Regions from separate parts of the Serratia sp. Ae19-1 genome, predicted to be linked through region 2. Evidence: predicted binding sites of a transcription regulator. Region 2 holds the regulator's gene; each other region holds the start of a gene.
What was found. Region 2 encodes Fur, which represses iron uptake genes when iron is present. Its sites were predicted from a motif close to ATAATAATGAGAACNACTATCAA; they were not measured.
Positions count from the first base shown of each region.

Region 1: a site for Fur is predicted at 5,165-5,187, ahead of sodA (superoxide dismutase [Mn]). Genes of this name have one in related genera too.
Region 3: a site for Fur is predicted at 6,558-6,580, ahead of exbB (tol-pal system-associated acyl-CoA thioesterase). Genes of this name have one in related genera too.

Region 1 is NZ_JBCHWD010000002.1:513,996-523,642, forward strand. It holds gene fdhE (formate dehydrogenase accessory protein FdhE) at 1-244, opposite strand, end outside; gene fdoI (formate dehydrogenase cytochrome b556 subunit) at 244-879, opposite strand; gene fdxH (formate dehydrogenase subunit beta) at 876-1,778, opposite strand; gene fdnG (formate dehydrogenase-N subunit alpha) at 1,791-4,838, opposite strand; gene sodA (superoxide dismutase [Mn]) at 5,266-5,886, shown strand; gene AAIE04_RS07790 (methyl-accepting chemotaxis protein) at 6,012-7,940, shown strand; gene AAIE04_RS07795 (histidine phosphatase family protein) at 7,973-8,587, opposite strand; gene yiiM (6-hydroxyaminopurine reductase) at 8,719-9,390, shown strand; gene AAIE04_RS07805 (class I SAM-dependent methyltransferase) at 9,494-9,647, shown strand, end outside.
Region 2 is NZ_JBCHWD010000001.1:345,391-355,037, forward strand. It holds gene nagE (N-acetylglucosamine-specific PTS transporter subunit IIBC) at 1-190, shown strand, start outside; gene glnS (glutamine--tRNA ligase) at 431-2,095, shown strand; gene chiP (chitoporin ChiP) at 2,672-4,075, shown strand; gene chiQ (ChiQ/YbfN family lipoprotein) at 4,122-4,448, shown strand; gene AAIE04_RS01720 (beta-N-acetylhexosaminidase) at 4,462-7,119, shown strand; gene fur (ferric iron uptake transcriptional regulator) at 7,368-7,814, opposite strand; gene fldA (flavodoxin FldA) at 8,144-8,683, opposite strand; gene ybfE (LexA regulated protein) at 8,947-9,234, opposite strand; gene ybfF (esterase) at 9,491-9,647, opposite strand, start outside.
Region 3 is NZ_JBCHWD010000013.1:5,479-15,125, reverse strand. It holds gene AAIE04_RS24080 (carbohydrate porin) at 1-1,121, shown strand, start outside; gene AAIE04_RS24075 (sucrose-specific PTS transporter subunit IIBC) at 1,185-2,555, shown strand; gene AAIE04_RS24070 (sucrose-6-phosphate hydrolase) at 2,555-3,964, shown strand; gene AAIE04_RS24065 (LacI family DNA-binding transcriptional regulator) at 3,986-5,029, shown strand; gene exbD (TonB system transport protein ExbD) at 5,087-5,509, opposite strand; gene exbB (tol-pal system-associated acyl-CoA thioesterase) at 5,513-6,484, opposite strand; gene metC (cystathionine beta-lyase) at 6,916-8,112, shown strand; gene AAIE04_RS24045 (DedA family protein) at 8,258-8,920, shown strand; gene AAIE04_RS24040 (LysR family transcriptional regulator) at 8,931-9,647, opposite strand, start outside.

The DNA.
Region 1 (9,647 bases), on a different contig from region 2:
CTTCGCTCAGATCGAGCTCCAGCGGATTGTCGTGCAGCGCATGCTGCTGCGCCTGCGCCAGCTCGGCGGCGAAGTTCAGGTAGTCGCCCAGCGGGTTGTCGACCGCCAGCTGACGCAGGCGTTCGGCGCGGCGGCTGTAGAGGCTTTTCAGGTTGGCGAAAAGTAACGGCGGGATGTTCTCCGCCGTTGTGGACTTCTCACGCTGTGCCCCTAACTGCTCTTTAGGAACGATGCGGATACTCATCAGGGTTTGTCTTCCTGTCGTTTCTCGCGGACCTCACGGTACCAGCGCGGATGATGTTTCTTGGCCCAGGCCGCCGGCACCCAGCCTTCCACCATCGCGGTAATGGTGCCTTTTACCCACAATGCGGCGTAAATGTGCACCATAATCACGATGATAAGGCCGACCGCGGCCAGCGAATGCACCAGCAGCGCGATGCGGATCAGCGGGATGGAGAACGACGGCGCAAAATACGGCCGCCAGATCACCACGCCGCTGGCCAGCAGCAGCACCAGGCTGATAATCGCTGCCCAGAACACGCACTTCTGGCCGAAATTATAGCGCCCGGTATCACCCACTTCCTCGTTCATGGCGATTTTGTGGATGTTCTTGGCCCAGACGATATCTTCCCGGTTGATCAGGTTATGCTTCCAGTAGCGCAGGAACATCAGCAGGAACGCGGCAAACATGATCACCCCGACAAACGGGTGCAGAATGCGCGCCAGCTGCGGCGTCCCGAAGATGTTCATCAGCCAGTTGAAGGAGGGGAAGAAGAACCCCAGCCCGCTGATGGCGGCGAACACGAAGCAGAACGCCACGATCCAGTGGTTGATGCGCTCCGGTGCGCTGTAACGCTGAATGGGCTTTTCCTTTCTCATTTGCGCGTCTCCTCGTCATGCGACTCGTCGTGCTCGTCCTCATCTTCGACGCGGTTAGGCCCGACGCCGACATAGTGGAACACGCTCGCCGCGAAGGTGGCGGCAAAGCCGATGGCCGCCAGGGGTTTCCACACGCCCTTCCAGAAGGTCACCGCCGGGCTGATGCTCGGGTTGTCCGGCAAACCGTGGTACAGCTGCGGTTTGTCGGCGTGGTGCAGCACATACATCACGTGCGTACCGCCCACCCCCGCCGGATCGTACAGACCGGCGTTCTGGTAGCCGCGGGTGTTCAGCTCGCTGACGCGATCCGCCGCCACCTGCTTCATCGCTTCCTTGGTGCCGAAGTGAATCGCGCCGGTCGGGCAGGTTTTCACGCAGGCCGGTTCCTGGCCGACGTCCACGCGGTCGACGCACAGGGTGCACTTGTACACCCGGTTGTCGTCCTTGTTCATGCGCGGTACGTCGAACGGGCAGCCGGCGATGCAGTAGCCGCAGCCGATGCAGTGCTCGGACTGGAAGTCGACGATGCCGTTGGCGTACTGAATGATCGCGCCTTCCGACGGGCAGGCCTTCAGGCAGCCCGGATCGGCGCAGTGCATGCAGCCGTCCTTGCGGATCAGCCATTCCAGCTTGCCGTTTTCCTCCACCTCGGAGAAGCGCATCACCGTCCACGACTTGGCGGTCAGATCGGCGGGGTTATCGTACACCCCGACGTTGTGCCCCACTTCGTCGCGGATGTCGTTCCATTCGGAACAGGCCACCTGACAGGCTTTGCAGCCGATACAGGTGGTGACATCGATCAGTTTGGCCACTTCTTCCTGGTGGTCACGGGCGCGCGGCGCCGGCGTGAAGCCATTGGTGGCGGATTTACGAATGATGTCTTGAGATTGCATGGCCATAATTCGTCTCCGTTACACCTTTTCCACGTTGACCAGGAACGCCTTGAACTCCGGCGTTTGCGTATTGGCGTCGCCGACGAACGGCGTCAGCGTGTTGGCGATAAAGCCTTTCTTCGCCACCCCTTCGTAACCCCAGTGGATCGGGATGCCGATGGTGTCGACTTCCTGGCCGTGCACCTGCAGCGTGCGAATGCGCTTGGTCACCACCGCCTTGGCCTTGATGTAGCCACGGTTGGAGCTGACTTTCACGGTATCGCCCTGCTTGATGCCTTTCTTCTCCGCCAGCTTCTCGCCGATCTCCACGAACTGCTCCGGCTGCGCAATGGCATTCAGCCGCGCGTGCTTGGTCCAGTAGTGGAAGTGCTCGGTCAGACGATAGGTGGTGCCGACGTACGGGAACTTGTCGGATTTGCCCATCGCCGCCAGATCGTCCTTGAACACGCGCGCCGCCGGGTTGGACACCACGTTCGGGTGCAGCGGGTTGGTGCCGAGCGGCGTTTCGAACGGCTCGTAGTGTTCAGGGAACGGCCCTTCCGCCATCTTGTCGGTGGCGAACAGGCGGCCCATGCCTTCCGGCTGCATGATGAACGGCCCGACGTCGCTGCCCGGTGCTGCGGTGCTGTAGTCCGGGATATCGGCCCCGACCCACTTGGCGCCGTCCCACTCCAGCAGCTGGCGTTTCGGATCCCAAGGTTTCCCCTGTGGGTCCGCCGAGGCGCGGTTGTACAGGATGCGACGGTTGAGCGGCCATGCCCAGGCCCAGCCCAGCGTATTGCCGAGGCCGGACGGATCGGCGTTGTCGCGCCGCGCCATCTGGTTGCCGGCCGGCGTCCAGCTGCCCGCGAAGATCCAGCAGCCGCTGGCGGTGGTGCCGTCGTCGCGCAGCTGCGCGAACGAGCTGAGCAGCTCGCCTTTTTTCACCAGCACTTTGCCGTCGGCATCCAGCAGATCCGCCAGCGCCTTGCCGTTGTTCTCCTGCGCCACCTCTTCCGGCGCCGGGTTGTCCGGCGTCAGGTAGTCCCAGCGCATGTTCAGCACCTGCTCCGGCACCGCACCGCCGTCGCGCGCATACATCTCGCGCAGGCGGCTGAAGATGCCCGCCAGGATCTCGCCGTCGTTCAGCGCTTCGCCCGGGGCGTCCGCGCCTTTCCAGTGCCACTGCAGCCAGCGGCCGGAGTTGACGATCGAGCCGTTCTCTTCGGCGAAGCAGGTGGACGGCAGGCGGAACACTTCGGTCTGGATCTGCGACGGATCCACTTCGTTGAACTCGCCGTGGTTCTGCCAGAAGTTGGAGGTCTCGGTGTTCAACGGATCGATGGTCACCAGGAACTTCAGCTTGGACAGTGAAGCCACCACCTTGTTTTTGTTCGGGAACGACGCCACCGGGTTAAAGCCCTGGCAGAAGTAGCCGTTGACCTTGCCCTGCGCCATCATCTCGAAGTACTGCAGCACGTCGTAGCCTTTGTCCCACTTCGGCAACCAGTCAAAGCCCCAGCTGTTGTCCTTCTGCGCCTTGTCGCCGTAGAAGGTCTTCATCATGCTGACGAAGAATTTCGGGTAGTTGCCCCAGTAGTTCACCTGGCCCGGCAGCAGCGCCTTCGGCGTGTTGGCCTTCAGGTAAGTCTCGAGATCGGTCTGTTTCTCCGACGGCAGCGTCATGTAGCCCGGCAGGCTCTGCGACAGCAGGCCGAGATCGGTCAGACCCTGGATGTTGGAGTGGCCGCGCAGCGCGTTGACGCCGCCGCCCGCCATGCCCATGTTGCCGAGCAGCAGCTGGATCATCGCCATGGTGCGGATGTTCTGCGCGCCGACCGAGTGCTGAGTCCAGCCCAGGGCATACAGGAACGACGCAGTTTTATCCGCCACGCAGGTTTCGGCGATGTATTCGCACACCTTGAGGAAATCGTCCTTCGGCGTGCCGCAGATGTTGTTCACCACGTCAGGGGTGTAGCGGCTCACGTGCTGCTTCAGCAGGTTCCACACGCAGCGCGGATCCTGCAGCGTGACGTCGCGCTTGGCGAAGCCGTTCTCGTCGAACTGATAGTTCCAGGTGGTTTTGTCGTACTTGCGGTTTTCCGCGTCGTAGCCGCTGAACAAGCCGTCTTCGAAGGCAAAGTCTTCCCGCACCAGCAGGCTGGCGTTGGTATAGGCCTCGACGTACTCGCGGTTAAATTTGTTGTTGGTCATCAGATACAGCAACACGCCCGACAGGAAAGCGATGTCGGTCCCGGAGCGGATCGGCGTGTAGAAGTCCGCCACCGATGCGGTTCGGGTAAAGCGCGGATCGATTACGATCAGCTTGGCATTGTTGTGTATTTTGGCTTCCATCGCCCAGCGGAACCCCACCGGATGCGCTTCCGCCGCATTACCGCCCATGACGATAATCAAATTCGCGTTCTTGATATCAACCCAGTGGTTGGTCATCGCACCGCGACCAAATGTTGGAGCAAGACTTGCTACCGTTGGTCCGTGTCAGACACGCGCCTGGTTGTCTACGGCAAGCATGCCGAGAGCGCGACTAAATTTTTGCGACAGAAAACCGGTTTCGTTGCTGGCGGCCGAGGCGCACAGCATGCCGGTGGTCAGCCAACGGTTGACGGTAACGCCCTGATCGTTGGTTTTGATGAAGTTGGCGTCACGGTCTTCTTTCACCAGCTTGGCGATGCGGGTAAAGGCGTCGTCCCAGCTGATGCGCTGCCATTTGTCCGACCCTGGCGCCCGATATTCCGGGTACTTGAGGCGGCTTTCGCTGTGGATGAAGTCAACCAGGCCGGCACCTTTCGGGCAAAGCGCGCCGCGGTTTACCGGATGATCCGGATCCCCTTCGATATGGAAAATGCTTTCTTTGGCGTTTTTGGCGCCATCACCAAGGCTGTACATCAACAGCCCACAGCCGACGGAACAATACGTACAGGTATTACGGGTCTCGCGGGCGCGCAGCAGTTTGTACTGCCGGGTTTCCGCCAACGCCACTTCAGGGGCAAAGCCCAGCGCGGCCACCGTCGTTCCTGCCATACCGCCAGCGCAGATCTTAAAGAACTGCCTTCTGCTGACCTGCATGGGGGTCTCCTTTACACTCGATTGTCACATTGTTCAAATGGCGCTCTTCGCCAAAACGGCAGAGCGCTAATGTCACTGTTGTTATGCTGATACGCGACGCGGCGATATTACCACAGCGTGCTTGTGGTTGTTACACACTCGTGCTCATTCAGTGAACGCATTGGCACATTTCGATACATTTCGGCGTCTGTACAGGCCCGGCGCTCTCTACAGTATAGAGAGTAACCAACATGTCGGCGCGAGGGCATCAGGTGGCGCTCAAGGCTTCTTTTCTATCAGTCTGTTAACGCAGCGATTTGTTCATTAACCACACACTTCACAGGGCATTGATAATCATTTTCAATATCATTTAATTAACTATAATGATCCGACTGCTTACGCGGTGCTCGCCCTTTGCGCCGCCCATACACCACTGGAGATGATGATTATGAGTTATTCACTGCCATCCCTGCCGTACGCTTACGACGCACTGGAACCGCATTTCGACAAGCAGACGATGGAAATCCATCACACCAAACACCACCAGACCTATGTCAACAACGCCAACACCGTGCTGGAAGCCTACCCTGAGCTGGCCAAATACAGCGTTGAAGAGCTGATCCAGGATCTGGATAAAGTGCCTGCCGACAAACGCACCTTCATGCGCAACAACGCCGGCGGCCACGCCAACCACAGCTTCTTCTGGAAAAACCTGAAAACCGGCACCACGCTGGGCGGCGATCTGAAAGCGGCCATCGAGCGCGATTTCGGCAGCGTTGAGAAATTCCAGGAAGAGTTCGAAAAAGCCGCAGCCACCCGCTTCGGTTCCGGTTGGGCCTGGCTGGTGCTGAAAGACGGCAAACTGGCCGTGGTGTCTACCGCCAACCAGGACAGCCCGCTGATGGGCGAAGCCGTCGCCGGCGCTTCCGGTTTCCCAATCATCGGTCTGGACGTATGGGAACACGCTTACTACCTGAAATATCAGAACAAACGCCCTGACTACATCAAGGCGTTCTGGAACGTGGTCAACTGGGACGAAGCGGCCGCACGCTTCGCTGCGAAGAAGTAATTCGCCCCCGCTGATGAAGATGCCCGCCGCCGGCGGGTATTTTTTTGCCTGAAATCCGCTAAAGTTTGACCACTTCTTGCCGATGGTTTGTTCAATTGACGTTCGCCCGGAGAAGGAAAAACGCTATGGCGGCATTGCAAGCATTGGCAGGAAAGTTCACTCATCTCACCGTAGGTAAAAAGCTCGGTCTCGGCTTCGCGCTGTTGCTGCTGTTGGCGGTCGTCATCGCCGGCACCGGAGCGCAATACCTGCACATCATCGAATCCCGCGCCGATCGCATCGACTTCAGCAACCGGCTGAACGAGGAGATCAATCAGGCCAAATACAACCGCGCCATGTATGGCCAGACCTACCAGCCGGAATATATTCAGAACAATCGCGCCAATATCGACAACGCCGTCAAACTGATAGACCAGGGGCAGGCGTTGGACTGGGACGCCCAAAGCCGCAAGGATCTGCAGCGTCTGGTGACGCTGATCGGGGAATACCAGCAGCAGCAAAAAGTCTTTGAGCAGGCGGTGGCGGCCAAAGATGCGGTGCGCCAGAGCTGGAACATGTCGGAAGTGCAGGCCAGCCTGAGCCAGGTGGAACGTCAGCTGACCAACGGCGATCTGCAGCTGGCCTTTATCCAGCTGAACCAAAAGCTGACCCAGGTGCGCTACGGCGCGCGCGGCCTGCTGCTGAGCCTGAACAAGGAAACCGAGGCGCCGCTGATGGCGGCCATTGACGACGCGCGTGACGCGGCCAACGCCCTGAGCCGCCGGGTCAGCGACGCGCAGCGCCCGCAGCTGCAGCCGCTGCTGGCCGCTTTGGACGATTACAAAAACCGCATTGCGGCCTACCTGCCGGCCTATGAGCACGAGCAGCAGATCAGCCGGCAGCTCGGCGAACGCGCGCAGGCGATCGGCACGCTGGTGAACGCCTTTATGCAGGACGAGCTGGTGCAAACGCGCAACAACATCAATCTGGCGCAGCTGCAGATGGGCATCACCACCCTGATCGCCATCATCGCCGGAGTGCTTATCGCCTGGCGCATCACGCTGCAGATCATCCGTCCGCTGCACAGCACGCTGGCGATGGCGGAACGCATCGCCAGCGGCGACCTGCGCCAGGCGCAGACCAGCACCCGCCGCGATGAGCTGGGGCAGCTGCTGAACGCGGTGGCGGCGATGAGCCAAAATCTGCGCACCATGATTGAAAAGATCCAGATGGGCGTCAGCCAGGTTTCCACCGCCTCGGCGGAAATCGCCGCCGGCAACACCGATCTCTCTTCCCGTACCGAACAGCAGGCGGCGGCGGTCGAGGAAACCGCCGCCAGCATGGAACAGCTGACCGCCACGGTGAAACAGAACGCCGACAACGCCCATCACGCCAATCAGCTGGCCACCGACGCTTCGCAGACCGCGCAGCAGGGCGGCAAGCTGGTGGAAAACGTGGTCAGCACCATGCGCGATATCTCCAGCAGTTCGCAACGTATCGCCGAAATTACCACCCTGATCAACGGCATTGCCTTCCAGACCAACATCCTGGCGCTCAACGCCGCTGTCGAAGCGGCACGCGCCGGCGAACAGGGCCGCGGCTTCTCGGTGGTCGCCAGCGAAGTGCGCAGCCTGGCGAGCCGCAGCGCCCAGGCAGCCAAAGAGATCGAAGGGTTGATCGCCGAATCGGTCAGCCGGGTGAAAACCGGCACCGAACTGGTGGAAAGCACCGGCAACACCATGGAGCAGATCGTCCGCTCGGTTACCCACGTGCGCGACATCATGGCCGAGATCGCCGCCGCCTCCGATGAACAGACGCGCGGCATCGCCCAGATTGGCCAGGCGATCGTAGAAATGGACCACACCACCCAGCAGAACGCCGCGTTGGTGGAAGAGTCCGCCGCCGCCGCCGATTCGCTGGAAGAGCAGGCGGAGATGCTGCTGCAGAGCGTTTCGGTGTTCCGTTTGGCGGAGCAGACCGAACCCGCCACCGTGAAAGCCGCCGCGCCGAAAGCGCCGGCCGTAAAACCCGCGGCCGCCAACGCCGCAGCGGAAGAGAACTGGACCACCTTCTGACGCCCTCAGGCGAGGAATATCCGTTCCTCGCCCTATCTTTGTGGCAACAGGTGGGTCGCGACTCCCCAATTCAACAAATTAAAACCAGAGGCGGTCGCATCAAGCATTGCGTAGCCGCAATTGCGATGACCGTATCTGCGGAGGTCCTCCTGCGGGTCAGCCCCTTTAAGCCACCAAATCAGTGCCTGCAGAGCATGGCCGTGCGTAACCACACCAAGCGTTTGATTTTGTCCATCGACAGCCAGATCGGACAGACAAGCCATCAGGCGCCAGGCAACCTCATAAGCATTCTCCCCTCCCGGAGCCGACGCCTCTGCCTTACCGGCAAAGAGGCACTGCGTCGCTTCAGGATAATCGCGCATGGCCTGCGCATAAGATAATCCTTCCAGTCGGCCAAAATCTTGCTCCTGCAAACGCTTATCCATTTGCACAGTGCAGCCACATCTCTCAGCCAACGTCTCCGCTGTCGTAAAAGCCCGGCCAGCCGGTGAACTGATCAACAAAGTGACCGATAACATTTGCAAGCGAGCGCCAAGCCCAGCGATTTGACGTCGCCCCTCTTCTGTCAGCGGACTGTCACTTCGCCCCTGAATAATCCCCGAGCGGTTCCATTCTGACTCCGCATGCCTCAATACAATGAAACGCATGGTTTTTTCTCGACGATAAAAGCCTAAATATAGACAGGAAAAACACATCCTTCCGTACAGGTAAACGCCGGGTAGTGTACGGGAACAACTCAGGCTATGCTGAGCCCTCGACGCGAGACACGGAGGCGCACATGCATCACCCAGACGTTTACATCGGCAGCATCCAACCCTATGAAGGCGGGCGCCCCAGCGCCATCGCCAAACGCCAGGTGGATGGCGCCATCCGGCTCACGCCGCTCGGGCTGGAAGGCGACGAACAGGCCGAAAAAAGCTACCACGGCGGGCCGGACCGCGCGCTGTGCCACTACCCGCGCGAGCATTATGCCCACTGGCGCGAGCAGTTTCCGGCGCAGGCCGAGCAATTTTGCGCCCCGGCCTTCGGCGAGAACATCTCCACCGAAGGGCTGACCGAACACAATGTGTTTATGGGCGACATCTTCCGCTGGGGCGAGGCGCTGATCCAGGTCACCCAGCCGCGCTCGCCGTGCTTCAAGCTCAATTATCACTTCGCCATCGAGGACATTTCGGTGCTGATGCAGCAAAGCGGCCGCTGCGGCTGGCTGTATCGGGTGGTGTCGCCGGGCGCGGTCAGCGGCGACCGTCCGCTGGCGCTGGCGGCGCGCAGCAGCGACGTGACGGTCGCCGAAGCTATCGCCATCGCCTGGCATATGCCGTTCGACGCGGAACAGTACCGCCGCCTGTTGGCGGTGGCCGGCCTCTCCGCCAGCTGGAGCAAGACCATGCTCACGCGGCTCGCCGAAGGGCGCCTCGAGGACTTCAATCGCCGCCTGCTCGGCCGTTGAACACGCGGGCGGAAAAGATGAAAAACGTGCGCCGGATGCCGCGCTAAACATTTTCTTCCGCCTATACTGTAGCCGCACGTTTTTTCAGCCAGGAGCCAGGTATATGACCACCCCGACCCATTCGATTCATCACGCCGCCGCCGAAGGCTATCAGGCCAATGCCGATCGCTATGTGAAAGGCCGGCCGGATTACCCGCCGGAAATCGCCGTCTGGCTGCGTGACGTCATCGGTTTGCACGCCGGCATGACGGTTATCG
Region 2 (9,647 bases):
GGAAGAGGGCGCGGAAGTGAAAGCCGGTCAACCGATTCTGGAACTGGATCTGGATTATCTGAACGCCAACGCACGTTCGATGATAAGCCCGGTGGTGGTCAGCAACTCTGACGACTACGCCGGCCTGGCTGCACTGGCCAGCGGCTCGGTGGTCGCCGGCCAGACCAAGCTGTACGAGATCCAGAAATAAGGCTGTTTTTACCTGAGTAGTACCTGGGGCCGGTCACGCATCATGGCGGAGTTTGCCCCGACTTGGCGGGAAGAGAGCGATCTCTTCCCGCTTTTTTTATCCCGTTTCGCCCCACTGCGGTGCGCTGCGCGTCGATGGTGCAATGCGCCGCATTTTTCGTGAAACAAACGGTTGTTTCCAGACGTGGCTTGTTGGATCATAGGCGGTTATGTGTAGCGCTTTGCATTGAGGAACAGTGAAATGAGTGAGGCTGAAGCCCGCCCAACCAATTTTATCCGTCAGATCGTCGATGAAGATCTGGCGTCGGGGAAACACACGTCGGTTCATACCCGCTTCCCGCCGGAGCCTAACGGCTACCTGCATATCGGCCACGCCAAGTCCATCTGCCTGAACTTCGGCATCGCCAAGGACTATCAGGGCCAGTGCAATCTGCGCTTCGATGACACCAACCCGGTGAAAGAAGACATCGAGTTCGTGGAGTCAATCAAGCATGACGTGGAGTGGCTGGGCTTTGAGTGGAGCGGCAACGTTCGTTACTCCTCAGACTATTTCGATCAGCTGCATCAATATGCGGTTGAGCTGATCACCAAGGGTCTGGCTTACGTCGACGAACTGTCGCCGGAGCAGATCCGTGAATATCGCGGCACCCTGACCGCGCCGGGCAAAGACAGCCCGTACCGCGGCCGCAGCGTGGAAGAGAACCTGGCGCTGTTCGAGAAGATGCGCAACGGCGAGTTCGCCGAGGGCGCCGCCTGCCTGCGCGCCAAGATCGATATGGCTTCGCCGTTTATCGTGATGCGCGATCCGGTGCTGTACCGCATCAAGTTCGCCGAACACCACCAGACCGGCAACAAATGGTGCATCTACCCGATGTACGATTTCACCCACTGCATTTCCGATGCGCTGGAAGGGATCACCCATTCGCTGTGCACCCTGGAGTTCCAGGATAACCGCCGTCTGTATGACTGGGTGCTGGATAACATCACCATTCCTTGCCACCCGCGTCAGTACGAGTTTTCGCGTCTGAACCTCGAATACGCCATCATGTCGAAGCGCAAGCTGCACCAGCTGGTGGCCGAGAAGATCGTCGAAGGCTGGGATGACCCGCGCATGCCGACCGTTTCCGGGCTGCGTCGTCGCGGTTATACCGCCGCTTCGATTCGCGAGTTCTGCCTGCGCATCGGCGTGACCAAGCAAGATAACAACGTTGAAATGATGGCGCTGGAATCCTGCATTCGCGACGATCTGAACGAAAACGCGCCGCGCGCCATGGCGGTGCTGGATCCGGTGAAAATCGTTATCGAGAACATGGGCGACGCGGTGGAAATGGTCACCATGCCAAACCATCCGAACAAGCCGGAAATGGGCAGCCGTGATGTGCCGTTCAGCCGCGAGATCTATATCGATCGCGCCGACTTCCGCGAAGAAGCCAACAAGCAGTACAAGCGTCTGGTGTTGGGCAAGGAAGTGCGTCTGCGCAATGCGTACGTGATTAAGGCCGAGCGCGTCGAGAAAGACGAAGCGGGCGAGATCACCACCATCTTCTGCAGCTACGATGCGGAAACGCTGAGCAAGGATCCTGCCGACGGCCGCAAGGTGAAGGGCGTGATCCACTGGGTGTCTGCGGCGCACGCGCTGCCGGCGGAAATTCGCCTGTACGATCGCCTGTTCAGCGTGCCTAACCCGGGCGCGGCGGAGGATTTCCTCTCCACCATCAACCCGGAATCGCTGGTGATCAAGCACGGCTTCGTCGAGCCGAGCCTGGCGGCCGCACAGCCGGAGAAGGCCTATCAGTTCGAACGTGAAGGCTACTTCTGCGCCGACAGCCGTTACTCTTCGGCCGAACATTTGGTGTTTAACCGCACTGTCGGCCTGCGTGACACCTGGGCGAAAATCGAAGGCTAATCTTAATCGCCTCGAAAATTAATGTATCAGCGCGGCTTAGGCCGCGCTTTTTTATGCCTGCGATTGAGCAAACAACCCATTCCTCTCCCATTTTCTAGCGGGCGCTAAATTAATTACGGCGCGTTAACCAATAAGCTTCTTGATATTGGCCTTAATAGTATTAAATTTTTCTTATATATTCGTGATGCGAATTAATTTCATCTAGAGAGCGCTCTCAGATTTTATCTTCTGACTGACGAATTAGCTCAGGCTGAAACCATTAATCGTCTCTGGTTGACCTTATATCTGTGTTTATTCTGATTTAATTGAATTTTTTATTCGAAACCCTCCATGATCGCTGGCGTAACAAATTATCACTGATATGTGCTCCTTGTCATACTTTGACAAATCTTCCGCACTTTTCATTTGATAATTCGTGTCGCGAAAAATAGTCTGTCTGTAGCAATTAGTGCTGTGGGAATAACATCTCGTCGGCAATATTTTTTACCCGTTCGGGTTTTTTATTGGCAGTCGTGCAGGGCAGTGGTGAACACAGGCGGCTGCAACTTTTAAGTTAAGTCAAAGAGGAATTTCAATATGGGTACGCACGGTGCTCAGCGTAAAACGCTGGCGCTCGCAGTCGCGGGCGCGCTGTTGGGAACAGGGTTTGCCATGGCGCCTGAGGCGAAAGCCGCAGGGTTTATCGATGATTCCACGCTGACCGGCGGCATCTATTACTGGCAACGTGAGCGCGACCGTAAAGATCTCAATCCGGACAGCAAGGATTACAACCAATATACCACCAATCTGTCGCACTCTACCGCCAACCTGAGCCTGGATTTCGCCTCGGGCTACGCCTGGGACATGTTCGGCCTGGATGTCGGCGCCTTCACCGCCATCGAACTGGCTGAATCCAGCGCCAGCGGCCACCCGAACGAGATCGCGTTCTCCTCGAAGAACCGTACCTACGACGAAGACTACTCCGGCGACAAAGGCGGCGTTAGCCTGTACAAAGCCGCCGCCAAGTTCAAATACGGCCCGGTCTGGGCGCGCGCCGGCTACATTCAGCCGAGCGGCCAAACCCTGCTGGCGCCGCACTGGAGCTTTATGCCGGGCACCTATCAGGGCGCCGAGGCCGGCGCCAAGTTCGACTACGGCGATGCCGGTGCGTTGAGCTTCTCCTACATGTGGACCGACAAATACAAAGCGCCGTGGCATATCGAGATGGACGATTTCCGTCAGAACGATAAGAAAACCCGCGTCTCCTACCTGCACTCGCTGGGCGCCAAGTACGATTTCAAAAACGATCTGGTGCTGGAAGCCGCTTTCGGCCAGGCCCAGGGTTACGTGAATCAGTACTTCACCAAGGCGTCTTACAAATTCGATGTGCTGGGCAACCCGCTGACTACCAGTTACCAGTTCTACGGTGCGGAAGACCGCATCAGCAACAAGAACGATCCGAACAGCATCTACGACGGCCTGGCCTGGCTGCAGGCCCTGACCTTCGGTTACACCACCGGTCAGTTCAACTGGCGTCTGGAAGGCACCATGGTCAAGGCGGAAGGCAATCAGGGCTTCTTCCTGCAGCGCATGACCCCGACCTACGCCTCGTCTAACGGTCGGCTGGACGTGTGGTGGGACAACCGCTCCGACTTTAACGCCAACGGCGAGAAAGCGGTGTACGCCGGCGTGATGTATGACCTCAGCAACTGGAACCTGCCGGGCATGGCGGTCGGCGGCTCTTATGTCTACGCCTGGGACGCCAAGCCGAGCACCAACCCGATCTACGATCAGAGCCAGCGCCTGAAAGAGAGCGCCTGGAGCCTGGACGCGATGTACACCATCCAGGAAGGGCGCGCCAAGGGCACGCTGATCAAGCTGCACTACACCCAATATGACAACCACACCAACATCCCGAGCTGGGGTGGCGGTTACGGCAACATCTTCCAGGACGAGAAAGACGTCAAGTTCATGGTCATCGCGCCATTCACCATCTTCTGATGCGTTCCCCGGCCTTGCGGCCGGGGGCAGTTAAGGGAATTCAACGATGAAAAAAATCATGCTGATGTTGGCGGCCGCCGCGGCCTTGAGCGCCTGCGCGCAACCCGCCGCGCCGCCGGAAGACGCCAAATTGAAGCAGGCTTACAGCGCCTGCATCAACACCGCCGAAGGTTCGCCGGAGCGTCTGCAGCCCTGCAAGGCGGTGCTGAACGTGTTGAAACAAGAGAAGCAGCACCAGCAGTTCGCCGCGCAGGAAACGGTGCGGGTGATGGATTATCAGAACTGCATTATGGCGGTGCACAGCGGTAACGGTCAGGCTTACGACGCCAAGTGCGGCAAGCTGTGGCAAGAAATTCGCGATAACAATAATTAAGAAGGACGAGATCATGAACGCATTCAAACTGAGCGCGCTTGCCGCCTTGACGGCAACGATGGGATTCCTGGGCGGCATGGGAAACGCCATGGCCGATCAACAGCTGGTGGATCAACTGAGCCAGCTGAAGCTGAACGTAAAAATGCTGGATAACCGCGCCGGCGAAAACGGCGTGGATTGCGCGGCGCTGGGCGCCGACTGGGCCTCTTGCAACCGGGTGTTGTTCACCCTCAGCAACGATGGCCAGGCGATCGACGGCAAGGACTGGGTCATCTATTTCCACAGCCCGCGCCAGACCCTGCGGGTGGATAACGATCAGTTCAAGATAGCCCACCTCACCGGCGATCTGTACAAGCTGGAGCCGACCGCCAAATTCAGCGGTTTCCCTGCGGGCAAGGCGGTGGAAATCCCGGTGGTCGCCGAATATTGGCAGCTGTTTAGAAATGACTTCCTGCCGCGCTGGTATGCCACGTCCGGCGACGCCAAGCCGAAAATGCTGGCGAATACCGACACCGAAAACCTGGACCAGTTCGTGGCGCCGTTCACCGGCGATCAGTGGAAGCGCACCAAAGACGACAAAAACATTTTGATGACGCCGGCTTCGCGCTTTGTCAGCAATGCCGATCTGCAGACGCTGCCCGCCGGCGTGCTGCGCGGCCAGATCGTGCCGACGCCGATGCAGGTGAAGGTCCACGCGCAGGACGCCGATCTGCGCAAAGGAGTTTCGCCGGATCTTAGCACGCTGGTCAAGCCGGCGGCAGATGTCGTCACCCAGCGCTTCGCGCTGCTGGGCGTGCCGGTTCAGGCCAACGGCTATCCGATCAAGACCGATATCCAGCCGGGCAAGTTTAAAGGCGCGATGGCGGTGCCGGGCGCCTATGAGCTGAAGATCGGCAAAAAAGAGGCGCGGGTGATCGGCTTCGATCAGGCCGGGGTGTTCTATGGGTTGCAGTCGATCCTGTCGTTAGTGCCGACCGACGGCAGCGGCAAGATTGCTACATTGGACGCCAGCGACGCGCCGCGCTTCCAGTATCGCGGCATTTTCCTCGACGTGGCGCGCAACTTCCATAAGAAGGATGCTGTGTTGCGTCTGCTGGATCAGATGGCGGCCTACAAGCTCAACAAATTCCACTTCCACCTGAGCGATGATGAAGGTTGGCGTATCGAGATCCCCGGTTTGCCAGAGTTGACGGAAGTCGGCGGCCAGCGCTGCCACGATCTGACCGAAACCACCTGCCTGCTGCCGCAGTACGGCCAGGGGCCGGACGTCTACGGCGGTTTCTTCAGCCGTCAGGACTATATCGACATCATCAAATACGCCCAGGCGCGCCAGATTGAAGTGATCCCTGAGATCGACATGCCGGCGCACGCCCGCGCCGCGGTGGTGTCGATGGAGGCGCGCTATAAAAAGCTGCATGCCGCCGGAAAAGAGCAGGAGGCTAACGAATTCCGCCTGGTGGATCCGACCGATACCTCCAATACCACCTCCGTGCAGTTCTTTAACCGCCAGAGCTACCTGAACCCGTGCCTGGATTCTTCCCAGCGCTTTGTCGACAAGGTGATCGGCGAGATCGCCCAGATGCATAAAGAAGCCGGGCAGCCGATCAAAACCTGGCACTTCGGCGGCGACGAGGCGAAAAACATCCGCCTGGGCGCCGGCTATACCGACAAGGCGAAACCGGAGCCGGGTAAAGGCGTCATCGACCAGAGCAACGAAGACAAGCCGTGGGCCAAGTCGCAGGTTTGCCAGACGATGATCAAAGAAGGCAAGGTGGCCGACATGGAGCACTTGCCGAGCTACTTCGGCCAGGAGGTCAGCAAGCTGGTGAAGGCGCACGGCATCGACAGAATGCAGGCCTGGCAGGACGGCCTGAAAGACGCCGAGAGCGCGAAGTCGTTCGCCACCTCGCGCGTGGGCGTCAACTTCTGGGATACCTTGTACTGGGGCGGTTTCGACAGCGTCAACGATTGGGCCAATAAAGGGTATGAAGTGGTGGTCTCCAACCCGGACTACGTCTACATGGACTTCCCTTACGAGGTGAACCCGGACGAGCGCGGTTACTACTGGGGTACCCGCTTCAGCGACGAGCGCAAGGTGTTCAGCTTCGCGCCGGACAACATGCCGCAGAACGCGGAAACCTCGGTCGATCGCGACGGCAACCACTTCAACGCCAAGAGCGACAAGCCGTGGCCGGGAGCCTACGGGTTGTCCGCTCAGCTGTGGAGCGAAACCCAGCGCACCGATCCGCAGATGGAATACATGATCTTCCCGCGCGCGCTGTCGGTGGCCGAACGCGCCTGGCACCGCGCCGGTTGGGAGCAGGACTATCGCGCCGGCCGCGAATACAAAGGCGGGGAGACCCACTTTGTCGACACCAAGGCGCTGGAGAAAGACTGGCTGCGCTTCGCCAATATCCTGGGCCAGCGTGAACTGGCCAAGCTGGACAAAGGCGGCGTCGCTTATCGTCTGCCGGTGCCCGGCGCACGCGTAGCGGGCGGCAAGCTGGAGGCGAATATCGCGCTGCCGGGATTGGGCATCGAGTATTCCACCGACGGCGGCAAGCAGTGGCAGCGTTATGACGCCAAGGCCAAGCCGGCGGTATCGGGTGAGGTGCAGGTGCGTTCGGTCAGTCCGGACGGTAAACGTTACAGCCGCGCCGAGAAGGTCTAAGCCCGGCGCATCGGCCTGTCGTCATGGCGGCGGGCCGCTTAACGAAGGGGGAATGCGTCCGCCTCTGCGCGTGTCGGCGTGAAGCGGACGTGAAAGTGAGAGCAGTACGTGGAGTCGCAGTGCCGCTGCAATTGTAGTATTTCATGACATGATCTTTCCCCGGCTGGTCCGGGGATTTTTTTGCTCACCGTTCAGCAAGCATAAAAAAACCGCCTCAGGGTGAGGCGGTTTTTCATAACCGGTCAGGCTTACTTCTTGTCGTGCAGCGTTTCGTCTTCGCGGCAGTCACCGGTTTCACAGTGGCCGTACAGGTACAGGCTGTGGTTGGTGAGCTTAATGCCGTGCTGCTTGGCGATATCACGCTGGCGCACTTCGATGGATTCGTCACTGAATTCGATCACTTTGCCGCAGTCCAGGCAAATCAGGTGATCGTGGTGATGCTGTTGGGTCAGTTCGAACACGGACTTGCCGCCTTCGAAATTGTGACGTGTCACAATGCCCGCATCGTCAAACTGGTTCAGTACGCGATAAACCGTTGCCAGGCCGATCTCTTCGCCCATATCAATCAGTTTTTTGTACAAATCTTCCGCACTGACGTGATGGCATTCCGGATTTTGCAGTACTTCCAGGATTTTGAGTCGCGGAAGCGTGACTTTTAAGCCGGCCTTCTTCAATGCGATGTTGTTGTCGGTCATGCGAATTCAGTCCTGTTACTATGCTAATCAAGTTGAGGCGTACTCGCCTGTGGCATCGGTCGGCACAAAGAGTTAATGCGTCTCATTATAGAACCGGTTGTACTAAATGGAAACCGCCGGTTGTTAACAAAGATATAATTGCACTATTGCATGTTTTGCATGCAACGCCTTGATGGGTGGGATAAACCGATAACTCAGTCTACCTTGACGGGGTGGGAAGTTACAAATCTGTAGCTTCTATCGCAGCAATCCCTGCTGCCGATGATGGCCCTGTGCGCACACTATGCACTTTACAGGGCCTTTGTTCAACCTTTCGCCAGTTGCGGCGTTTAGCCGACGATATCGGCCAGGCTCAGCTCTTCGACGATCTGTTTGACCCAGGCGTCGACGCGCTCGTTGGTCAGCTCCGGCTGGCGGTCTTCGTCGATCGCGAGACCAATGAAGTGGTTGTCGTCCGCCAGGCCTTTGGAGGCCTCGAAGTGGTAGCCTTTGGTCGGCCAGTGGCCCACGATGGCCGCGCCGCGCGGTTCAATGATGTCGCGGATGGTGCCCATCGCGTCACAGAAGTATTCCGCGTAGTCTTCCTGGTCGCCGCAGCCGAACAGCGCCACCAGTTTGCCGTTGAAATCGACTTCTTCCAGCGTCGGGAAGAAATCATCCCAGTCACACTGCGCTTCACCGTAGTACCAGGTCGGGATACCCAGCAGCAGGATATCGAACCCTTCCAGGTCTTCTTTGCTGCTTTTAGCGATGTCGTGTACTTCAGAGACGTCGTCGCCAAACTGTTTCTGGAGAATTTTCTGGATCATTTTGGCAATGTTTTCGGTATTGCCAGTGTCGCTGCCAAAGAAAATGCCTACAGTAGCCATATCGCGTATAACCTTTAAATTCAAGTAATTGCATTACTCGATGCCAGCACTGCCGCCGCTGACGCCGATTAAAATGATGCCATGACAAGAGCCTTTCGCAACGGGGCGAGCGCCGACAGGCGCAGTCTCTTGCCGGTAAATGCGTATCATGCCAGAAAGTGGCGCCGGGGTTTTATCGCATTTATGCGATGCCGGAGAATGAAGAAAAGCGTGGTCGATCCGGCGTTGTCCTTAACGCCGCGCCGCGCGTGCGGCCGAAGAGATCAATGTTCCGGCTGTTCTTCCGCCAGTTGCGCCAACAGCATCTGCTCGATGAGTTCGCTGCGGCTAATGTTGCGCTGTTCCGCCAGTTTGTTCAGGGCGTCCACCGCATCCGCGTTGATTTTCAGCTCTACGCGCCGCAATCCACGCACTTTATCGCGCCGTAACTGATTGCGCTTATTGATTCTAAGCTGTTCATCGCGGGAAAGCGGGTTGGTTTTCGGGCGCCCCGGACGGCGTTCATCTGCGAACAGATCCAGCGTCGTGCGATCCGTTTGTTCTTTTGCCATAGGTAGCGGTACTGCAAGGGAGTTTGCATCAAAAAGCGCTCGCACGCTTCCGGAGGCATCGGTTAACACACTTCGGGCCAATAAACCCTAACCCAAATTCACCCCCGAACCGGCGTTCGCGAACGCGCTGGCGCGGCGGCAAAATTATAGCGCGCCATATTACCCCAGCAGATGGAGCGGCGACAATGCCTAACTGCGGGCTAAACGCGCTAAGCCGTTATCTTTAGCGCGTTTTTTCGCCAGATGAGCGTATTTTTCAGGCTTCGTCGAGGAAACGGTGGATGGCGCGCAGCACCGCGTCCGGTTTTTCGGCGTGCACCCAATGGCCGGTGCCGGCGACGACATGGGCGCGGGCCTGCGGGAACTGGCGGGCGATGTCCGCACGATAGCTGTCCTGCACGTACGGCGACAGG
Region 3 (9,647 bases), on a different contig from region 2:
ACGGCTTCAACGATCTGAAGGTGTACGGCGACGTGGAGTTCAATCTGGACGGCGCCAGCCGCAGCGGCCAGTTGACGTCGTTGAAAGGCAGCGATCACAAGGATTGGAAACCCGGCAACAAAGAGCGCTGGGATATCAACGGCCGCATTCTGGTGGGACTGGACGGCTATCGCCGCAATCCGGGCGGCAACTTTTCCGGCTTCAGCGTCCAGCCGCTGGCGGACATGACCGGCAAAATGAACCTGGACGATGCAGCTTTCTTCTTCGGCAATGAAAAGAACTGGCAAACCAAAATCGGCCGCTTCGAAGCCTACGACATGTTCCCGCTGAATCAGGACACCTTCATTCAATACTCCGGCAATACCGCCAACGATCTGTACGCTGACGGCTTTGGCTATATCTATATGATGAAAGAAGGCCGTGGCCGCAGCAGCAGCGGCGGGAACCTGATGTTGAGCAAATACGCCGGGGATGTCTATTTCGAACTGAACACGCTGGTGGAAGACGGCACCTCGCTGTTCCAGGACAGCAGCTACCACGGCAATGCGCTGGACAATAAGAAAAACGTCGCCTATTTGCGCCCGGTGATCGCCTGGAAGAAAGATGCCTTCAGCATCGCGGCGGCGATGGAAAGCAACGTGGTGAATAATGCCTACGGCTATCAGGACAGCCAGGGCCGCTTCGTCGATCAATCGAAGCGCAACGGCTACGGCATGACCATGAGCTGGAACACCAACGCGGCCGATCCGGATAACGGCATGGTGGCCAACCTGAGCACCGCCTATCTGGATGCGTCAGGCGAGCAAGACTTTACCGCTGGCGTCAACGTGCTGTGGCGGCGCTTCGAACTGGGTTATATCTATGCCCATAACAACATCCAAGAGTTCAATACCGCCGGGATCGCCGCCGATATCCACAATCCGCTCAGCGAGCCGGGCAACTACGACATCCACACCGTTCATGCGTCGTATCAGATACCTAATATTATGAATATGAAGAATTTCAATGTGTATTTAGGCGCCTATGTTTCGCTGCTGGAAGCCAACGCCGAGAACAAGATCGCCAACGGCGACAACGACCAGCGTTACGGCGTGCGCGCCAGATTCAAGTATTTCTTCTGACACCGATTCACGGAATTGCGCCGCAAACTGCACGGCGACATTTTAATTTAGCAAGGGGACAACATGGACATTACCGCAACCGCCAACGCGCTGTTGCCGCTGCTCGGCGGTAAAGAGAACATCGCCAGCGCCGCCCACTGCGCCACGCGCTTACGCCTGGTGCTGGTGGACGACAGCAAGGTGGACAAAGAGGCCATCGGCAAACTGGACGGCGTCAAAGGCTGCTTCAGCAACGCTGGCCAGATCCAGGTGATCTTCGGCACCGGGCTGGTCAACAAGGTGCATGCGGAATTCATCAAGGCGGCAGGCGTCAGCGAATCCAGCAAGGCCGAAGCCGCCGATATCGCGGCGAAAAAACTCAACCCGCTGCAGCGCATCGCCCGCCTGCTGTCGAACATCTTCGTGCCAATCATCCCGGCGATCGTCGCTTCCGGTCTGTTAATGGGGCTGCTCGGCATGGTGAAAACCTACGGCTGGGCCGATGCCGACAGTGCGTTGTTCATCATGCTGGATATGTTCAGCTCGGCGGCGTTCATTATCCTGCCGATTCTGATCGGTTTCACCGCCGCACGCGAATTCGGCGGCAACCCTTATCTGGGCGCCACGCTCGGCGGCATTTTGACACATCCGGCGTTGACCAACGCCTGGGGCGTCGCCGGAGGGTTCCACACCATGAACCTCTTCGGTCTGGAAATCGCCATGATCGGCTATCAGGGCACCGTGTTCCCGGTGCTGCTGACGGTATGGTTCATGAGCCTGTTGGAAAAACGCCTGCGCAAGGTGATCCCCAACGCGCTCGATCTGATCCTGACGCCGTTCCTGACGGTGGTCATCTCAGGCTTTGTCGCCCTGCTGTTTATCGGCCCCGCCGGTCGGGCGCTGGGCGACGGCATCTCCTTCGTGCTCAGCACGCTGATTGTCCATGCGGGGTGGTTCGCCGGGCTGCTGTTCGGCGGTCTCTATTCCGCTATCGTCATCACCGGCATCCACCACAGTTTCCACGCGGTAGAGGCCGGGCTGCTCGGCAACCCCAATATCGGCGTCAACTTCCTGCTGCCGATCTGGTCGATGGCCAACATCGCTCAGGGCGGCGCCTGTCTGGCGGTTTATTTCAAAACCCGCGACGCCAAAATCAAAGCCATTGCGGTACCTTCGGCCTTTTCCGCCATGCTCGGCATCACCGAGGCGGCGCTGTTTGGCATCAACCTGCGCTTCGTGAAACCGTTTCTGGCGGCGCTGGCGGGCGGAGCGCTCGGCGGTGCCTGGGTGGTGGCCAACCATGTCGGCATGAACGCGGTCGGGCTGACGGCGATCCCCGGCATGGCGATCGTGCAGGCCAGTTCTCTGGTCAGCTATATCATTGGTCTGGCGATCGCCTTTGGCAGCGCCTTTGTCCTCTCCCTATTGCTGAAATACAAAACGGACGCGCAATGATGGAAGAACTCAGCTTAATCAAGCAGGCAATGCGGGCGTTAATGAACGGCCAGCCGCTCGCGCGGCGCGATCCGCACCGACCGGACTGGCATCTGGCACCCAGCGTTGGCCTGCTGAACGATCCCAACGGCTTTATCCAGCACAACGGCATTTATCATCTGTTTTATCAGTGGAATCCGCTGGGTTGCGATCACCGCAACAAATGCTGGGGACACTGGCAGTCAGCCGATTTACTGCATTGGGAGCACCAGCCGATCGCCCTGGCGCCCGGCGCCTGTTACGACAGCCACGGCTGTTACTCCGGCTCGGCCGTGGTGGCGGAAGACAAAATCACGCTGATCTACACTGGCAACGTGAAATTCCCAGACGGCTCACGCACCGCCTACCAATGCCTGGCTCAGGAAAGCGAGCGGGGCGAATATCGCAAACTCGGGCCGGTGCTGCCGCTGCCGGAGGGCTACAGCGGTCACGTACGCGATCCGAAAGTGTGGCGTCATCAAAATGACTGGTACATGGTGCTCGGCGCACGTGACTTGCAGGATCGCGGTAAGGTGCTGCTATGTCGTTCCAGCGATCTGCGCGACTGGCAAGCGCTGGGAGAAATCGCCGGTTCCGGCCTGAACGGTCTGAGTGAATTCGGCTACATGTGGGAGTGCCCGGATCTGTTCTCGTTGGACGGTGACGAGGTGTTGATCTGCTGCCCGCAGGGACTGGCGCCGCAGTCAGAACGTTACCTCAATCGCTATCAGGCCGGTTATCTGCTCGGCAAGCTGGATTACCAGCAGGCAGCCTTCCGTCACGGCGAATTTCGCGAACTGGACGCCGGCTTCGAGTTTTATGCGCCGCAGACAACGCTGGCGGAAGATGGTCGCCGCCTGATGTTCGGCTGGATGGGCGTACCCGAACAAGATGAAGAAGCCCATCCGACGCGCCTTTACGGCTGGCTCCACACCATGACCTGCCCGCGCGAGCTGTTGCTGCAGCATGGCCGCCTCCACCAGCGCCCGGCACGCGAGCTGCAACAGCTGCGCGGCGAACCAACATGCTGGCAGGGGCGCGCCGATGACGCCCCCGTCTACGCACTGGGCGCCGCAGAGCTGCAATTAACGCCACAGGGCCCGTTCAACGCAACCTTTGGCGACGCGATGACGCTGAACTGGGACGGCGAAAGGCTGCAGCTGACGCGTGCTTCCCTGGCCGACGGCCGGCCGGAGCACCGTTACTGGCGCGGCCCGGTCACGCATCTGCAACTGCTGTTCGATCGTTCCAGCGTGGAGATTTTCATCAATCATGGCGAGGCGGTGATGAGCGCACGCTACTTCCCGGCTGGTGAGCCGCAACTGCGGCTGTGCGGGAGCGCGCCGCTGGCGTTGGAATACTGGCCGCTGACGCCATGCATGCTAGAATGACGCATCCTCCGATGACTTCAGATGGCGTCAGTGAAAAAAAATAAACGCATTACCATCAGTGACATCGCCACGCTGGCCGGGGTGTCGAAATCGACCGCCAGCCTGGTGCTGAACGGCCGCAGCAAGGAATACCGGGTGTCCGACGACACCCGCGATCGCATTCTGGCGCTGGCGCACGAACACCATTATCAGCCCAGCATCCACGCCCGCTCTTTGCGCTCCAACCGCAGCCACACGCTGGGGTTGGTCGTACCGGAGATGACCAACTACGGTTTTGCGGTGATTTCGCGCGAGCTGGAAACGCTATGCCGCGAAGCCGGGCTGCAGCTGTTGATCGCCTGCACCGATGAAAACCCAGCGCAGGAAATGATGGCGGTGAACAGTCTGGTGCAGCGGCAGGTGGACGGCTTGATCGTCGCCTCCAGCCAGTTGAACGATGCCGAATACCAGAAGATCAACGCCGGGCTACCGGTGGTGCAGATGGATCGTCTGATCGCCGGTTCCGAACTGCCGCTGGTGATCACCGATTCGGTCAACTCGACCGCCGACCTGGTGGAAAAGGTCGCGCGCCAACATCCGGACGAGATCTATTTTCTCGGCGGGCAGCCGCGCATTTCGCCGACCCGCGATCGGCTGGCCGGTTTCCAGCTTGGCCTGCAGCGCGCCGGCATAACGTGCAAACCGGAATGGATCATCAACGGCAACTATCATCCCAGCTCAGGTTACGAGATGTTCGCTCAGCTTTGCGCACAGTTGGGGCGGCCGCCCAAAGCGCTGTTTACCGCCGCCTGCGGCCTGTTGGAAGGGGTATTGCGTTATCTGACTCAACATCAGCTGATGGAGAGCGACATCCACCTGTGCAGCTTCGACGATCACTACCTGTTCGACTGCATGACGCTGAAGATCGACACCGTCGCACAGGACTGCCGGGCGTTGGCGCAATATAGCTTCGACCAAGTCACCGCACTGATCGACGAGCGGCCGCTGGAACAGAACGCGCTTTATCTGCCGGGCCGTATCCGCTGGCGCCATGCCGGTTCCCGGGCTTTGTTGGCCGGAGAGTGATATCTCTGAACCAGTAAAAAAGGGCGCCGAAGCGCCCTTTTCTGTTTCATCAGCCCGCTATTTGGCGGCGCCTTCCATGCCCACCAGCCCCACTTTCAGGTAGCCGGCTTTACGCAGAGTGTCCATCACGCTCATCAGCGTTTCATAGTCCACGCTCTTGTCCGCCTGGAAGAAGATGGTGGTTTCTTTGTTCGCCTGAGTGCGTTGATCCAGCACCGAAGTCAGCTGATCGGCATTCACCGGCTGATCGCCGACGTAGAGCTGCTTGTCGGCCTTCACCGACAGGAACACCGGTTTCTCCGGCCGCGGCTGCGGCTTGGCGGAGGAGGCCGGCAGATCGACGCGGATATCTACCGTTGCCAGCGGCGCGGCCACCATAAAGATGATCAACAGCACCAACATGACGTCGATAAACGGCGTTACGTTGATTTCATGCAGTTCGCCGCTGTCGTCCAGATCTTCATTTAAGCGCATCGCCATGACTCACCCCGCCCGCAGTTGGTGTGCGTGCTGTGAGCGCTTGGCTTCCGCCGTCGCGGCCAGATCCAAATCACGGCCCTGCAGCAGCAAGACCTGTGCCGCTACGTCGCCCACCTGGGCGCGATGGCCGCTGATGACGCGAGCGAAGATGTTGTAGATAACGACGGCAGGGATAGCCGCGACCAGACCTAGTGCGGTCGCCAACAGCGCTTCCGCGATGCCCGGCGCCACGACCGCCAGGTTGGTGGTCTGCGAATGGGCGATGCCGATGAAGCTGTTCATGATGCCCCACACGGTACCGAACAGACCGACGAACGGCGAGATGGCGCCGATGGTGGCCAGGAAACCGTTGCCGCGGCCCATGTTGCGGCTGTAGGCCGCTACGCGGCGCTCGAGGCGGAAACCGGTGCGCTCTTTGATGCCGTTGTTGTCGTTGGATTCCGCAGACAGCTCCAGCTCATTTTGCGCGTCGTTCAGCAATACCGCGCTGACGCTCTCCGGTGAGAAGTTTTGCGCCAGTTCGGAGGCTTCATCCAGAGAACGCGCTTCGGCCAGCGTCAGCTGTTCGCGGCGCAGACGGCGCTTGGCACGCAGCAGTTCGCTGCCCTTGGAGAATAGAATGGTCCAGGTCACGATCGAGGCCAACACCAGGCCGATCATCACCGCTTTCACCACCGCGTCGGCGTGCTGATACATGCCCCAGACGGACAGGTCCATGCCGCGAGTTTCCGGTGGTTGGATCGTTGGTGCCGGGTTCACCGGCGTGATGCTCTCAGGCGCGGCGGCTGCCGGCGCGGTGCTCGGCGCAACGCTTTCGGTAACGGCCGGGTTGGTCGCCGGCGCGGCCTGCGCGCTGCCGGCCAGCCCCACGACCAGCACCATAGAAGCCATCAGGCTGCGGCCAAAGGCCTTGCCCCACTGCGCCCGGCCCTGACCGAACGATCCTTGATTTAAATTCTTGCCAGCCGTTTTCACGCTGTGCCTCCACCCATTACCGATCAAAATTAAGGAATAATTCAGCGTGCGATCATATCAAACCAACCGGGGATTGATAGTAGTTCTCATTATTATTTACCAAATAAACGAGAAAATTTTAGACAGCCTAGCCGCAAAGTGCCAATCCGCGTCCGTTCAGCGCTAAAAGCCCCTTTTATAGGGCGATTTCGTTACTTTTATCCCACAACGGTGCAACAAGACCACGCTGCCGAACGGCGCCTCAGCCGAGGAATGGGCTTCTCTCTTCCCACTCGGCAGAAGGATGACGCGAGAAATGCGTGACCGGCAGCCAATTATAGCCGTTTCTATATCCAGAAGTTAAAACGTCTGGATGGCTATATTAACTCATGCTAACGTAAGGGCTATCGCAAACGGGCACGTGCAGAGCAACCAGAGGTGAGCCAGGTACCATGACGTCAAAACACATCGAAACCACGCTGATCGGCGCCGGCCGCGGCAAACGCTACACCCAGGGCTCCGTCAATCCCGTTACGCAACGCGCCTCTTCCCTGGTCTTCGACTCCGTCGCCGCCAAAAAACACGCCACCGCACAGCGCGCCCACGGCGAGCTGTTTTATGGCCGACGCGGTACCCTGACCCACTTTGCGCTGCAGGATGCGATGGTGGAGCTTGAGGGCGGCGCCGGCTGCGTGCTGTACCCTTGCGGCGCGGCGGCGGTGGCCAATGCGATCCTGTCGTTCGTCGGCGCCGGCGATCACCTGCTGGTCACAGGCTCGGTGTACGAGCCGACCCAGGATTTCTGCACCCATATCCTCGGCCGCATGAACGTCAGCACCACCTATTTCGATCCGCTGATCGGCGCCGACATCGCCAATCTGATCCAACCCAATACTCGCGTGGTGTTCCTTGAGTCCCCCGGTTCCATCACCCTGGAAGTGCAGGATATCCCGGCCATGGTGCAGGCCATTCGCGCCGTGGCGCCGGACGTGGTGATCATGATCGACAACACCTGGGCGGCGGGCGTGCTGTTCAAGGCGCTGGATTTCGACATCGACATTTCTATTCAGGCCGGCACCAAGTACCTGATCGGCCATTCCGATTACATGCTCGGTACCGCCGTCGCCAACGCGCGCTGTTGGGACCAACTGCGCGAGTACTCCTATCTGATGGGGCAGATGGTGGATGCCGACACCGCCTACATGGCGAGCCGCGGCCTGCGCACCCTGAGCGTGCGGCTGAAACAGCACGAACGCAGCAGCATCGAGGTCGCCAACTGGCTGGCCGCGCGGCCGGAGGTGGCGACGGTCAATCATCCGGCCCTGCCGAGCTGCAAGGGCCACGAGTTCTACCGCCGCGACTTCAGCGGCTGCAACGGACTGTTCTCTTTCGTGCTGAAGGAACGGCTGGACGATACGCAGTTGGCCGCTTACCTGGACAACTTCAGCCACTTCAGCATGGCCTACTCCTGGGGCGGCTTCGAGTCGCTGATCCTGGCCAACCAACCGGAAGAACTGGAAGCGATCCGCCCGGCGGGCGGCGTCGACTTCTCCGGCACGCTGGTGCGCTTACACATCGGCCTGGAGAACGTCGAAGACCTGATCGCCGATCTGGCCGCCGGTTTCGATCGCCTCAGTGGCGTGCGCTAAGGCGGATTCCGGTAATTTTCTTCGTCTCGTTTAATGTCGGCTTAAGCTATTAGCGGTACACTAACCGGGTAACTGTCAGATACGGTAACCGCCGCATCCTGGAGAACGTGACCCCGGGCGCAACCGGCATGCAACAGGACATAAAATGGATGTATTACGAGATATTATTCATGCGCTTTGGCAGCAGGACTTTGTCGCCCTCGCCGATCCAAGCGTGATTTGGGTGGTTTACGCCGTGCTTTTCACCACCCTGTTTTTGGAAAACGGACTGCTGCCCGCCTCCTTCCTCCCCGGCGACAGCCTGCTGCTGCTGTCGGGTGCGCTGATCGCCAAAGGCGTGATGGGCTTTGCCCCCACTCTGCTGATTTTGACCGCCGCCGCCGGCCTCGGCTGCTGGCTGAGTTATATCCAGGGCCGCTGGCTGGGCCATACCAGCCTGGTAAAAGGCTGGCTGCTGCAGTTGCCGGCGCAATACCACCAGCGCGCGCACAGCCTGTTCAACCGCCATGGGCTGACGGCGCTGCTGATCGGCCGTTTCCTCGGTTTCGTGCGCACACTGCTGCCAACCATGGCCGGCATCTCCGGGCTCAATAGCTCGCGCTTTCAGGTGTTCAACTGGCTGAGCGCGGCGATCTGGGTCTGTGCGCTGGTGGGCCTCGGCTACGCTTTCAGCCAAATCCCGCTGGTGAAACGCCACGAAAGTCAGGTGATGACCGGCTTGATGTTGCTGCCGCTGCTGCTGCTGTTCGTCGGCTTATTGGGCGCCATGTTGGTGATCTGGCGCAAGAAGCGCGCCGCCTCGTCTTAAGCCCGGCGCGTTATAGCGCCTTTTCGACCAGCGCCAGGCTGGGGGGCAACTTGCTCACCAGCGTATCCACCGCCAGCCGCACCTTCAGCGGCAGATGGGGCGTGTGCGGCCATACCGCATGCGCTTCAAAGGCCGCACCCGGCCGATCGCGCAGCAAGCGCACCAACGCCCCGCTCAGCAGCTGTTCACGCACCAGCCAGCACGGCAGCCAGGCGATACCGAATCCTGCCGTCGCCGCATCCGCAATGGCCTGCAGGTCGTCCATCTGCAGCCGGTTGTTCGGCATCACCTCCTGCGGCTTGCCGCCTTCGTCCAGCACCCGCCAGCTGCGCCGCGCGCCGGCGCGCATGTAGGTCACCGCCTCATGCTGCGCCAACTGCTCAATGTTATGCGGTTCGCCGCGACGCTGCAGATAGGCCGGCGAGGCGCACAGCGCCATGCGGTGATCGCCGATACGCCGCGCCACCAAGCCGCTGCTGTTGGCCAGTGTACCGTTGCGAATCGCCATATCGAAACCGTCCTCAATCAGGTCCACCACCCGATCGCTGAACGATAGCTCCAACTCCAACCCAGGATGCTCGCGCGTCAGTTCGGTCAGCAGCGGCGCAATGCACATGCGGCCAAACAGCACCGGCATCGACACCCGCAGCCGGCCGCTGACCTGTCGTTTTCCCGACTCCAGCAGCGTTTCTGCGCCGCGGATCTCCTCCAGCGCCCGCAGGCAACG